DNA from 3 places in the Marinicrinis sediminis genome. Region 2 is predicted to be linked to each of the others. Evidence: riboswitches for the same ligand, from Rfam matches in the RefSeq annotation. Region 2 holds a riboswitch; each other region holds the start of a gene.
The links. A riboswitch is a leader RNA that binds a small molecule or an ion and turns the genes downstream of it on or off. The one in region 2 is predicted to bind thiamine pyrophosphate.
Positions count from the first base shown of each region.

Region 1: it holds a riboswitch for thiamine pyrophosphate, as region 2 does, so the genes downstream of both, ACFSUC_RS03205 (ABC transporter substrate-binding protein) here and thiC (phosphomethylpyrimidine synthase ThiC) in region 2, are expected to answer to the same signal.
Region 3: it holds a riboswitch for thiamine pyrophosphate, as region 2 does, so the genes downstream of both, ACFSUC_RS06510 (thiazole synthase) here and thiC (phosphomethylpyrimidine synthase ThiC) in region 2, are expected to answer to the same signal.

Region 1 is NZ_JBHUMM010000005.1:35,073-38,351, forward strand. Features, by position in the region: gene adhE (bifunctional acetaldehyde-CoA/alcohol dehydrogenase) at 1-734, opposite strand, end outside; TPP riboswitch at 1,115-1,226, shown strand; gene ACFSUC_RS03205 (ABC transporter substrate-binding protein) at 1,366-2,472, shown strand; gene ACFSUC_RS03210 (MTH1187 family thiamine-binding protein) at 2,491-2,781, shown strand; gene ACFSUC_RS03215 (ABC transporter permease) at 2,778-3,279, shown strand, end outside.
Region 2 is NZ_JBHUMM010000042.1:83,662-86,940, reverse strand. Features, by position in the region: gene ACFSUC_RS13560 (response regulator transcription factor) at 1-285, shown strand, start outside; gene ACFSUC_RS13555 (sulfite exporter TauE/SafE family protein) at 307-1,122, shown strand; TPP riboswitch at 1,332-1,436, shown strand; gene thiC (phosphomethylpyrimidine synthase ThiC) at 1,633-3,279, shown strand, end outside.
Region 3 is NZ_JBHUMM010000010.1:99,953-103,231, reverse strand. Features, by position in the region: gene ACFSUC_RS06520 (gamma-glutamylcyclotransferase family protein) at 1-468, opposite strand, end outside; gene ACFSUC_RS06515 (5-oxoprolinase subunit PxpA) at 472-1,233, opposite strand; TPP riboswitch at 1,543-1,649, shown strand; gene ACFSUC_RS06510 (thiazole synthase) at 1,772-2,563, shown strand; gene thiH (2-iminoacetate synthase ThiH) at 2,571-3,279, shown strand, end outside.

The sequences.
Region 1 (3,279 bases), on a different contig from region 2:
AGTACCAGATCGGTTGTAGCCTGTTCAATGTTGGCTGTCTTTTCAATGAAGCATGGTACGTTACCAGGACCAACACCGAGAGCCGGCTTACCTGTGCTGTATGCGGATTTCACCATGCCTGATCCACCTGTTGCCAGAACCAGTGCAGTATCGGCATGATTCATCAAGTATTGCGTCGCTTCCAGGGAAGGAACCTCTACCCATTGAATGATATGTTCTGGCGCTCCTGCTTTCACTGCTGCTTCATAAACCGTTTTTGCGGCTTCAGCGCTACATTTTTGAGCAGATGGATGGAAAGCAAAGATAATCGGGTTTCTTGTTTTTGCAGAGATCAGGGATTTAAACATCGTGGTCGATGTCGGGTTCGTTACCGGCGTTACCCCTGCAACGATCCCAACTGGCTCCGCAACCTGCTTGTAGTTCTCATATGGATTGTCAGCAATGACGCCAACGGTTTTGTCATATTTAATGCTGTGGTAAATATATTCTGTAGCAAAGATGTTTTTGGTGATCTTGTCTTCATAAACGCCGCGACCCGTTTCGGTAACAGCCATTTTGGCCAGTTCCATGTGACGATCAAGACCTGCGAGCGCCATTTGTTTGACGATCTCGTCAACCTGCTCCTGATCCAGCTTCATGAATTCTTCCAGGGCCTTCTTTGCATTATTCATCAACACATCGACTTGCTTCTGAGCTGTTTGTTGCTCGTTTGCTTTTTTCTCTGTCACATTCATGTTCTCCGCCTCCTATTGGATAATCGAACGCTCACATCATGGTGCGTGTTCTTTATGACTCTATCTTAGTTTTTTTTCGATGGACTCACTATGACAATTGTCACAACGCCTGAACGCAAACGCGTGATTGTGTGTCTTTTTTGTGAAAACTTTCACAAAGTATGGGAGGTCTTTCCCTTACTGCTGCACCTTGATCACGATTTGTCATTTCATTTTATGATATGAACATCCGAAACTTTGTTAATTGTAATCCTCCAGGCCGGGAAACACTGTGAGCTGACTCACATGAACTGAGAACGAAACGTGACGACTGGTAGACATCCGCTGATTTTGTCGATATAATGGTAACGAAATCTTCAAAAGGTGCATATCACCATATACGATACATGCGGGGGTGCTGGAATTGGCCGGCTGAGAATCGTGTCCCTTTAAGACACATACCCTTCACCTGATCTGGGTAATGCCAGCGTAGGGAGCGAAGCCTGTTATTAATCATGACTGTTTTCAAACACAATCGTGAGGCGCTTCCTGCGGGAGGCGTCTTTTTTGTATGGTGATCTATGTGTTTTTCGTGTCAAGATTTTATGTATGCATACCTATATAGATAAAGGAGAGAATTCAACTAATGAACATGATGACAAAACGATCCGGTATTCTAATGCTGATTGCGGTCCTGATGCTGTCCCTGCTCGCCGCATGCGGACAAGGCAACAACGAGAATGGAGAGGCAACCAATACGCAGTCTGAGAACCAGAACGAGGCCGCGGCTAATGGCCATAACGATGAAGAAAACACTGACTCCGCCACAGATTCAAATGAGAAGAAAGAGAAACAAAAGGTAACCGTTGTCCTCGACTGGACACCGAATACGAATCATACCGGTCTCTATGTCGCGCAAGCGAATGAATATTATGAAGAAGCCGGACTCGAGGTTGAGATCATCCAGCCTGGCGATGCTGGTGCTGCGAATCTTGTAGCGGCCGGTCAGGCAGATTTCGGTGTCAGCTACCAGGAGGAAGTCACCTATGCACGGACAGGAAGCGAGCTGCCAATCGTATCGATTGCCGCTGTTATTCAGCACAACACTTCCGGCTTTGCCGCTCCGGTAGAGAAAAATATCAAATCACCAAAAGACTTTGAAGGCAAAACCTACGGAGGCTGGGGCAGTCCAGTTGAAGAACAGGTAATGGATTCCCTCATGCGCACAGAAGGTGCGGATGTAAGCAAGGTAGATTTCATTTCACTTGGCGACAGCGACTTTTTCGCTGCCACGGAGCGCGATATTGATTTTGCATGGATTTTCTATGCTTGGACGGGCATTGAGGCCGAACTTCGCGGCAAATCCATTGACATGATTTATTTGCAGGACTATGCAGAAGAACTGGATTATTATACGCCAGTGCTGATCACCAACGAAAATCTCATTGCCGAGCAACCTGAACTGGTCCAATCTTTCATGAACGCAACAACCGAAGGCTATGAGTTCGCCATGCGTGAACCGGACAAAGCCGCTGAGATTCTGATTGAAGCTGAACCTGAGCTGAACGCAGAGCTTGTCAAAGCCAGTCAAGAGTGGCTCGCAGATCAATACCAGGCGGACGCACCGCGCTGGGGTGAACAGAAAGAATCCGTTTGGAACAACTATACTCAGTGGATGCTAGACAATGAACTGCTGGAAAAGCCGATGGATATCAGCAAAGCGTATACCAACGACTTTTTGCCTGCACAGGGTGAATAACGAGAGGAGCATGTCACCATGGCTAACGCACTTGTAAGTATTCAGATTATCCCGAAAACGAAGGATGGCGAGGATGTCATCCCCTATGTAGACAGAGCGATCGAAATCATCCATCAGTCCGGTATTAAATATGAAGTCCACCCGCTGGAAACGACGATGGAAGGTGAGCTTTCAGATTGTATGAACATTATCCAGCGCATGAACGAAGCGATGATTGAAATGGGATCGCCGAACGTGATTTCCCAGGTCAAGATTTATTACAATCCTGAAGGAGCATCCATGGATGTGCTGACGGAGAAATATCGATGAAGAAATGGAAAAAGGGATTGCAAAAAGGATGGCCAGCATGCACAGCGGCCATCCTTCTCCTTATGTGCTGGGAATGGGGCATTCGGCTCGACTGGATTTCTGTTCCTTCCTATATACTGCCTATGCCCAGTGAAATCGGGGTCACATTTGTTCAGGATTTTGGCACGCTCATGGAGAAGACAGGAAACACTGTGAAGCGGGTGCTGATCGGGTTTGCCATTGGCTCAGGGATCGGCATCACGACCGCGGTGCTGATGCATCTGATTCCGTTTACCCATCGGCTGCTATACCCGTACCTGATTGTATCGCAGAATATTCCCATCATCGCGCTGGCCCCGCTGCTGGCCATCTGGTTCGGATTCAATCAGGCACCCCATCTCATTATTATTACGCTGGTCTGTTTTTTTCCGGTCGCGATTTCCGGCCTGAGCGGATTTGCCCAAACGGATCGCATGATGCTGTCGTATATGCGCATGTCTGGCGCCAGTCGCTGGCAAT
Region 2 (3,279 bases):
ATGTATGATTTCTCCCTGGATGAAATTGCTCGTCATCATTATTATGTCAGCCCCTCCTATTTGAGCCGCATGTTCAAGCAGGTGACAGGTCAGCGACTGTCTGAATATCTGGTGCATGTCAGAATGGAGAAGGCGATTGAAATGCTGGAGACCAATCAGAAGGTCAATGTGAAGGATATCGCCCTGCATGTCGGCTATAATGATCCCTCCTACTTCGTGCAGGCATTCAAGAAAAGTACGGGTCAAACGCCCGGCAGTTATCGAAAATCGCAGGATCATGCCTGAAGAAAAGAAGAGGGTGAGTGAATGATTTATGCGCTGCTCGTGCTCATCGGGATCATCGGGGGAACAGTAGGCAGCATCGCCGGGCTTGGCGGCGGCATTATCGTCGTGCCTGCCTTGCTCTATATGGCCTCGGTCGTATCAGATTTAGCCTATGTGACGCCTCAGATCGCGGTCGGCACTTCGTTGTTTGTCATTATTTTTACCGGACTTTCCTCGACGACCGCCTACCTCAAGCAGAAGAAGGTGGATGTCAAAAGCGGACTCGTGCTGTTTGCGGGCAGTGGTCCTGGTGCCATCATCGGCGCCTTGCTGAACAAGCGGCTGGATGTGAACGGGTTTTATCTTTACTTTGGCCTGTTCATGATTGCGGTTTCGTTCCTTCTCCTCTTCCGAAACCGCCTAAAGCCGATTCCACTACGTGGCAGATGGATGGTCGAAGGGCGCCCTGCTGACCCGGCGGACGGGGAGGCTTATCGCTATCCCTTGCTCGTCGGGGTACTGATCGGTTTTGTAGTGGGACTGATCTCCGGTTTGTTCGGTATTGGGGGCGGTTCGTTGATGGTTCCAGCCATGATCCTGCTGTTTCAGTTTCCGGCTCGGGTGGCGGTTGCGACCTCGATGTTCATGATTACCCTGTCGGCTACGGTCAGCTCGATTACCCATATTCAGCTCGGCAATGTCGACTGGCTGCTCATGGCCCTGCTCGTTCCCGGTGCCTGGTTCGGCGGGAAATGGGGCGCTTGGCTCAATCAGAAGCTAAACAATAACGGGCTGGTCATATTGCTCCGGATCGTTCTCATTTTCGTCGGTGTGAAAATGATCTGGGACGCGATGTAGGGATCAGAAAGTGAGATAGAAAGGAAGTCAAAGAGTGAGATAGAGAGTGAGTAAAAGAGTGGGAAAGAGAACAAGTGATGATGATCCGTGCTGTGAAATCGGTCCGATATGGTTGACAACTTGAGGAAAAGAAAGGTATTTTAATTAGTAGAACCGCATAACTTGAAGTACGGATGGATGAGATGTGGCGTGCTGCGCACATCTCTCACATGTACCACTAGGGGCGCCTTCGGGCTGAGATAAGACCTTCCGGTCTTGGTCCCTTTGAACCTGATCTGGATCATACCAGCGTAGGAAAGTGGACGGAAATGTAGCCATTCACCAGGCATCGTGATGATCATGTCATATGTGCTCTGCTTTGAAGCAGAAAGGGCATGACCTGATCGTGATGACGGACAGCTGTATGCTGTGAATCGCCTGTGAATCGATACGTCTTTCGAAACCGCTCCCACGTTGGAGCGGTTTTTTTGTTTGGCAGCACAACGAATCGAGAGGAGAGGAAGAGGACGAATGAAGAATAATCAAGCGATGACGCCGCATGAGGTGCACATTAAGCCGTTGCCAGGAAGCCAGAAAGTATATGTAGAGGGGAGCAGGGAGGATCTGCGTGTTCCGATGCGCCAGATTTCCCAGTCGCCGACCGTCACGGATGCAGGAGCAGAACAGAACCCGCCATTGTCGGTGTATGATACGAGCGGACCTTACACAGACCCGGAGCAGCAGCTGGATGTCAAGGCAGGACTGCCTCCTATCCGTCAGAACTGGATCGCAGAGCGTGGGGATGTGGAATCGTATGAAGGCCGACTGATCAAGCCGCAGGATGATGGGGTGAAGCAGCTGGACGCAGAGCATGAGAAACTGCAGTTTCCAGGTCTGAAACGACAGCCTGTGCGGGCCAAAGCAGGGCAAAACGTCACACAAATGCATTATGCACGCAAAGGGATGATTACACCGGAAATGGAATTCATCGCGATTCGGGAAGGAGTCGAGCCCGAGTTTGTACGCAAGGAAGTAGCGGAAGGGCGTGCGATCATTCCGAGCAACATTAACCATCCTGAGAGCGAACCGATGATTATCGGCCGCAATTTCCATACCAAGGTGAATGCCAATATCGGCAATTCTGCGGTTACGTCTTCCATTGAGGAAGAGGTAGAGAAGATGACTTGGGCGATTCGCTGGGGAGCAGACAATATTATGGATCTGTCCACCGGCAAGCATATCCATACGACTCGTGAATGGATTATTCGCAATTGTCCGGTGCCGGTGGGGACCGTTCCGATTTACCAGGCACTGGAGAAGGTGAATGGCATCATTGAGGATCTCAGCTGGGAAGTTTATCGGGATACTCTGATCGAACAGGCAGAGCAAGGCGTCGATTATTTCACCATTCATGCAGGCGTCCGGTTGCCGTACATTCATCTCACCGCGAAACGCACAACCGGCATTGTATCCAGAGGGGGATCCATCCTGGCTGCATGGTGTCTGGCTCATCATCAGGAAAATTTCCTGTATACCCATTTCGAAGAAATCTGCGAGATCATGAAGCGGTATGATGTGGCTTTTTCTCTCGGAGACGGCCTTCGCCCGGGTTCCATTGCCGATGCCAACGACGAAGCGCAATTTGCTGAACTGGAGACGCTGGGTGAATTGACGAAGATCGCCTGGGAGCATGATGTGCAGGTGATGATTGAAGGACCCGGACATGTGCCGATGCATATGATCAAGGAAAATGTCGACAAGCAGATGGAGATTTGTCAGGAAGCGCCTTTTTATACGCTGGGGCCATTGACGACAGATATTGCGCCCGGCTATGACCATATTACCTCGGCCATTGGAGCCGCGATGATCGGCTGGTTCGGTACAGCCATGCTCTGTTATGTCACACCGAAGGAACATCTCGGCCTACCAAACAAGGAGGATGTGAAGGAAGGGCTGATGGCTTACAAGATTGCTGCTCATGCGGCAGATTTGGCGAAAGGTCATCCACATGCGCAGCGCAGGGATGATGCCTTGTCCAAGGCTCGCTTCGAATTCCGCTGGAGAGACCAGTTCCACCTGTCCCTTGATCCGGAGAGAGCTTATGAGTTTCATGACGAGACGCTGCCTGCCGAGGGAGCGAAGACGGCTCATTTCTGCTCGATGTGCGGCCCGAAATTC
Region 3 (3,279 bases), on a different contig from region 2:
GCTGACATCCTGAATCCAGACACGGTCGTATTCATTATCTGGATGCGCTGGCCCAAAATAGTCCTCCAATGCATCCAGCACAGACAACGCTTCTTTATTTAACGTCAACCATTCACCATGCACAATCCCTTTGGCTGACGAAGCGTGTAAGGTCCGCGCTTTTTGTAAGGTCGGCGTCTGCTGGGAGATCCGCCTTGCTTGCGAATTCTGAGCCGTCTGAGCCGCCAGAGAAGTCTCCTGAGAGGTCTGCTTGAACTCAGAGACCTTGGCTGCCTGCCGCGATTGCATAACCTTCTCCTCGTCCAACAGCAACAGACCGGGATAGGGACCGAGATGCACGAGCGTACCGTATATCTGTCCTGCTTCCAACGCCCGTAGATGAGTATTGACCAGGTGATGATTGCATTCGCCCTGAAGGAGCGTTCCATATACGAAAACCGATACGACGGAATCTTGCCAAGTAGCCACAGTCTACTTCTCCCCTTTAACCAGCAATCCCGCTTCTGTCAAGCCTTGGTGCAGTCCCTGCACAAAGACCAATGCCTGCTCATTATCTCCATGCACACAGACTGTATCCGCTTCAAGTGGCACCACAAGGCCTCTTCTGCTCATGACTTCCTTCCGTTCCAGAATGGACATCACCTGTGAAATGGCCTGCTGGGCATCATGAATCACGGCCCCCGGCAGCGATCTTGGCGTCAAGGCGCCATCGTCTTCATACATGCGATCTGCGAATATTTCGCGAGCTACCCGCAGACCCCGCTTCCTTCCCTGTTCGATCAACTCACTACCGGCCAGTCCATACAGCACAAGTTCCCGATCCACATCATAGACAGCCGCTGCCACCGCCGCTGCTAGCTCCGGCTGTCTGGCTGCCATATTGTAGAGCGCCCCGTGCGGCTTCACATGATGAAGGCGCGCCCCTTCAATCTGCACAAACGCCCGCAAGGCCCCGACTTGATACACGATCATGTCATAGACTTCCTCTGCCGTAACCTGCATTTCCCGCCGTCCGAAGCCTTGCAGATCAGGCAGGCCGGGATGCGCACCGATATGAATCTCATGCTGGACACACGCTTTCACCGTGCGCTTCATCACAGAAGGATCACCGGCATGAAAGGCACAGGCGATATTCGCGGACGTGATCCACGGCAATATGTCTGCATCCTGACCCATCTGATAAACGCCAAAACTCTCGCCCAAATCGCAGTTCAGATCGATGTTCAATCGCATGAATCCTCCTCCTCCTTTTCTTTCCTCTCTGGATAATCGTCATACATGACATCGACTTGATTCTTTAACCGTTTCGATTATTCCTTTCTATCCCCATCTGTCCCTTTCTGTCCCTTTCAGTCTCTGTCTATTACCCTCTCTCTCCTGATCTGTCCCGATTTATATCCACTTATCCTCGTTTCTTCCCATCTATCCCCGTTTATCCTCATTGTGATCCCGTTCTCACTTACCTCTGACAGTTTGTCAACAACTCGCAAATGATCTTGCTTCCCACTGTCTGGCATAGTACGATTGCGTTACATATGACAACGATACAGCTAGGGGTGCCCGGCGCTTTGCCGACGGCTGAGAGGAAGTATCCAACCCTTGTACCTGATCTGGTTCGTACCAGCGTAGGAAAGCTGTCCCGATCTGTTTCACTCCGTTCATCGTGACGTGCTGTCTGTTCGTCCGAGACCCGACCGTGACCGCTCCCAGCTTGCCCGCGCCGGTAAGCTGTTTTTTGTGTCCCATTTTCCTTGGAAAGGATGAAAATACCATGATGGATACGCGCGATACCCTACTCATCGGCGACACACCGATCACGAATCGTCTATGGCTTGGCACCGGCAAATACGGCCATATGCAAACGATGAAAGACACCTTGCAGGCTGCGCAATCACAGGTCATCACCGTCGCCGTGCGACGAGCCGAATGGTCAGAAACGGAGGATTCGATCCTGCATCATCTGCCGGATAACACCATCTTGCTGCCCAACACCTCCGGTGCCCGAAATGCGGAAGAAGCCGTTCGCATAGCCAGACTGGCACAGGCAGCCGGGATGGGCAACTGGGTCAAAATCGAGGTGATTCGTGATCAGAAATATTTGCTCCCGGACAATCTGGAAACGATTCGGGCTTCAGAAAGATTAGTGAAGGAAGGCTTCATTGTGCTTCCCTATATGTCGCCCGATCTGATGGCAGCGAGGCAACTGGAAGAGGCAGGGGCCGCAGCTGTAATGCCGCTCGGCGCTCCGATCGGTTCCAATCGGGGCTTGCAAATGAAAGAACTGATTCAGATCATGATCATGGAGGCTCGCCTTCCCGTTATTGTCGATGCAGGCATCGGAAGACCGTCTGATGCTGGACTGGCAATGGAAATGGGAGCAGCAGCGGTACTGGTCAATACTGCCATTGCCACCGCCCGGCATCCCGTCCTCATGGCAGAGGCTTTTCATCTCGCCGTACAGGCCGGACGCAAAGCCCATCTCGCCGGGCTCGGTCCGGTATCCGCATCTGCTCAAGCCCAAGCTTCTTCTCCCCTGACAGGATTTCTAGGTGAAAGGAGCTGATTCATCCATGGGCTTCTATGAAACCTGCACTGCCCTCCAGTCCAGGCCACTCAGCACGATCATGGCTAACATGCATGCACGCGATGTCGAGAAAGCGCTGCTGAAGTCCCATCTGGACGAGCAGGACTATCTGGCTCTGCTCTCTCCAGCCGCAGAGCCTTACCTGGAGCCGATGGCCCAAAAGGCGCACCAGCTGACGATTCAGCACTTTGGTCGCGCCATCTTGCTATATGCTCCACTCTATGTGTCCGATCATTGTGTCAATCATTGTACGTATTGCAGTTTCAGTGTCGTCCATGATTTCCCCAGAAAACAACTGGAGCCGCAACAGCTCGAAAAAGAAGCCGCTTTGTTGCATCAGGCCGGATTGCGCCATGTTCTGCTGCTGAGCGGTGAGTCTCCCTTGCAGGCTTCTGCCGCCTACTTCCAGCGCTGTGTGCGCGCATTGTCCACCTGGTTCCCTTCCGTCTCCCTGGAGGTACAGCCGCTGCAAACCGCTGAATATGAAGCATTGGCAAAATGCGGGGTCGAGGGCTTGACCGTGTATCAGGAGGTATATGATCCACACCTCTATGCCAAGCTGCACCTGAAAGGGCCCAAGCGACACTATCGCACGCGAATCGATACACCGGAAAGAGCGTGTTCCGCAGGCATCCCTTCGGTCACCATCGGTGCCCTTCTCGGTTTGGGTGATGCACGAACCGAAGCCTTTACAG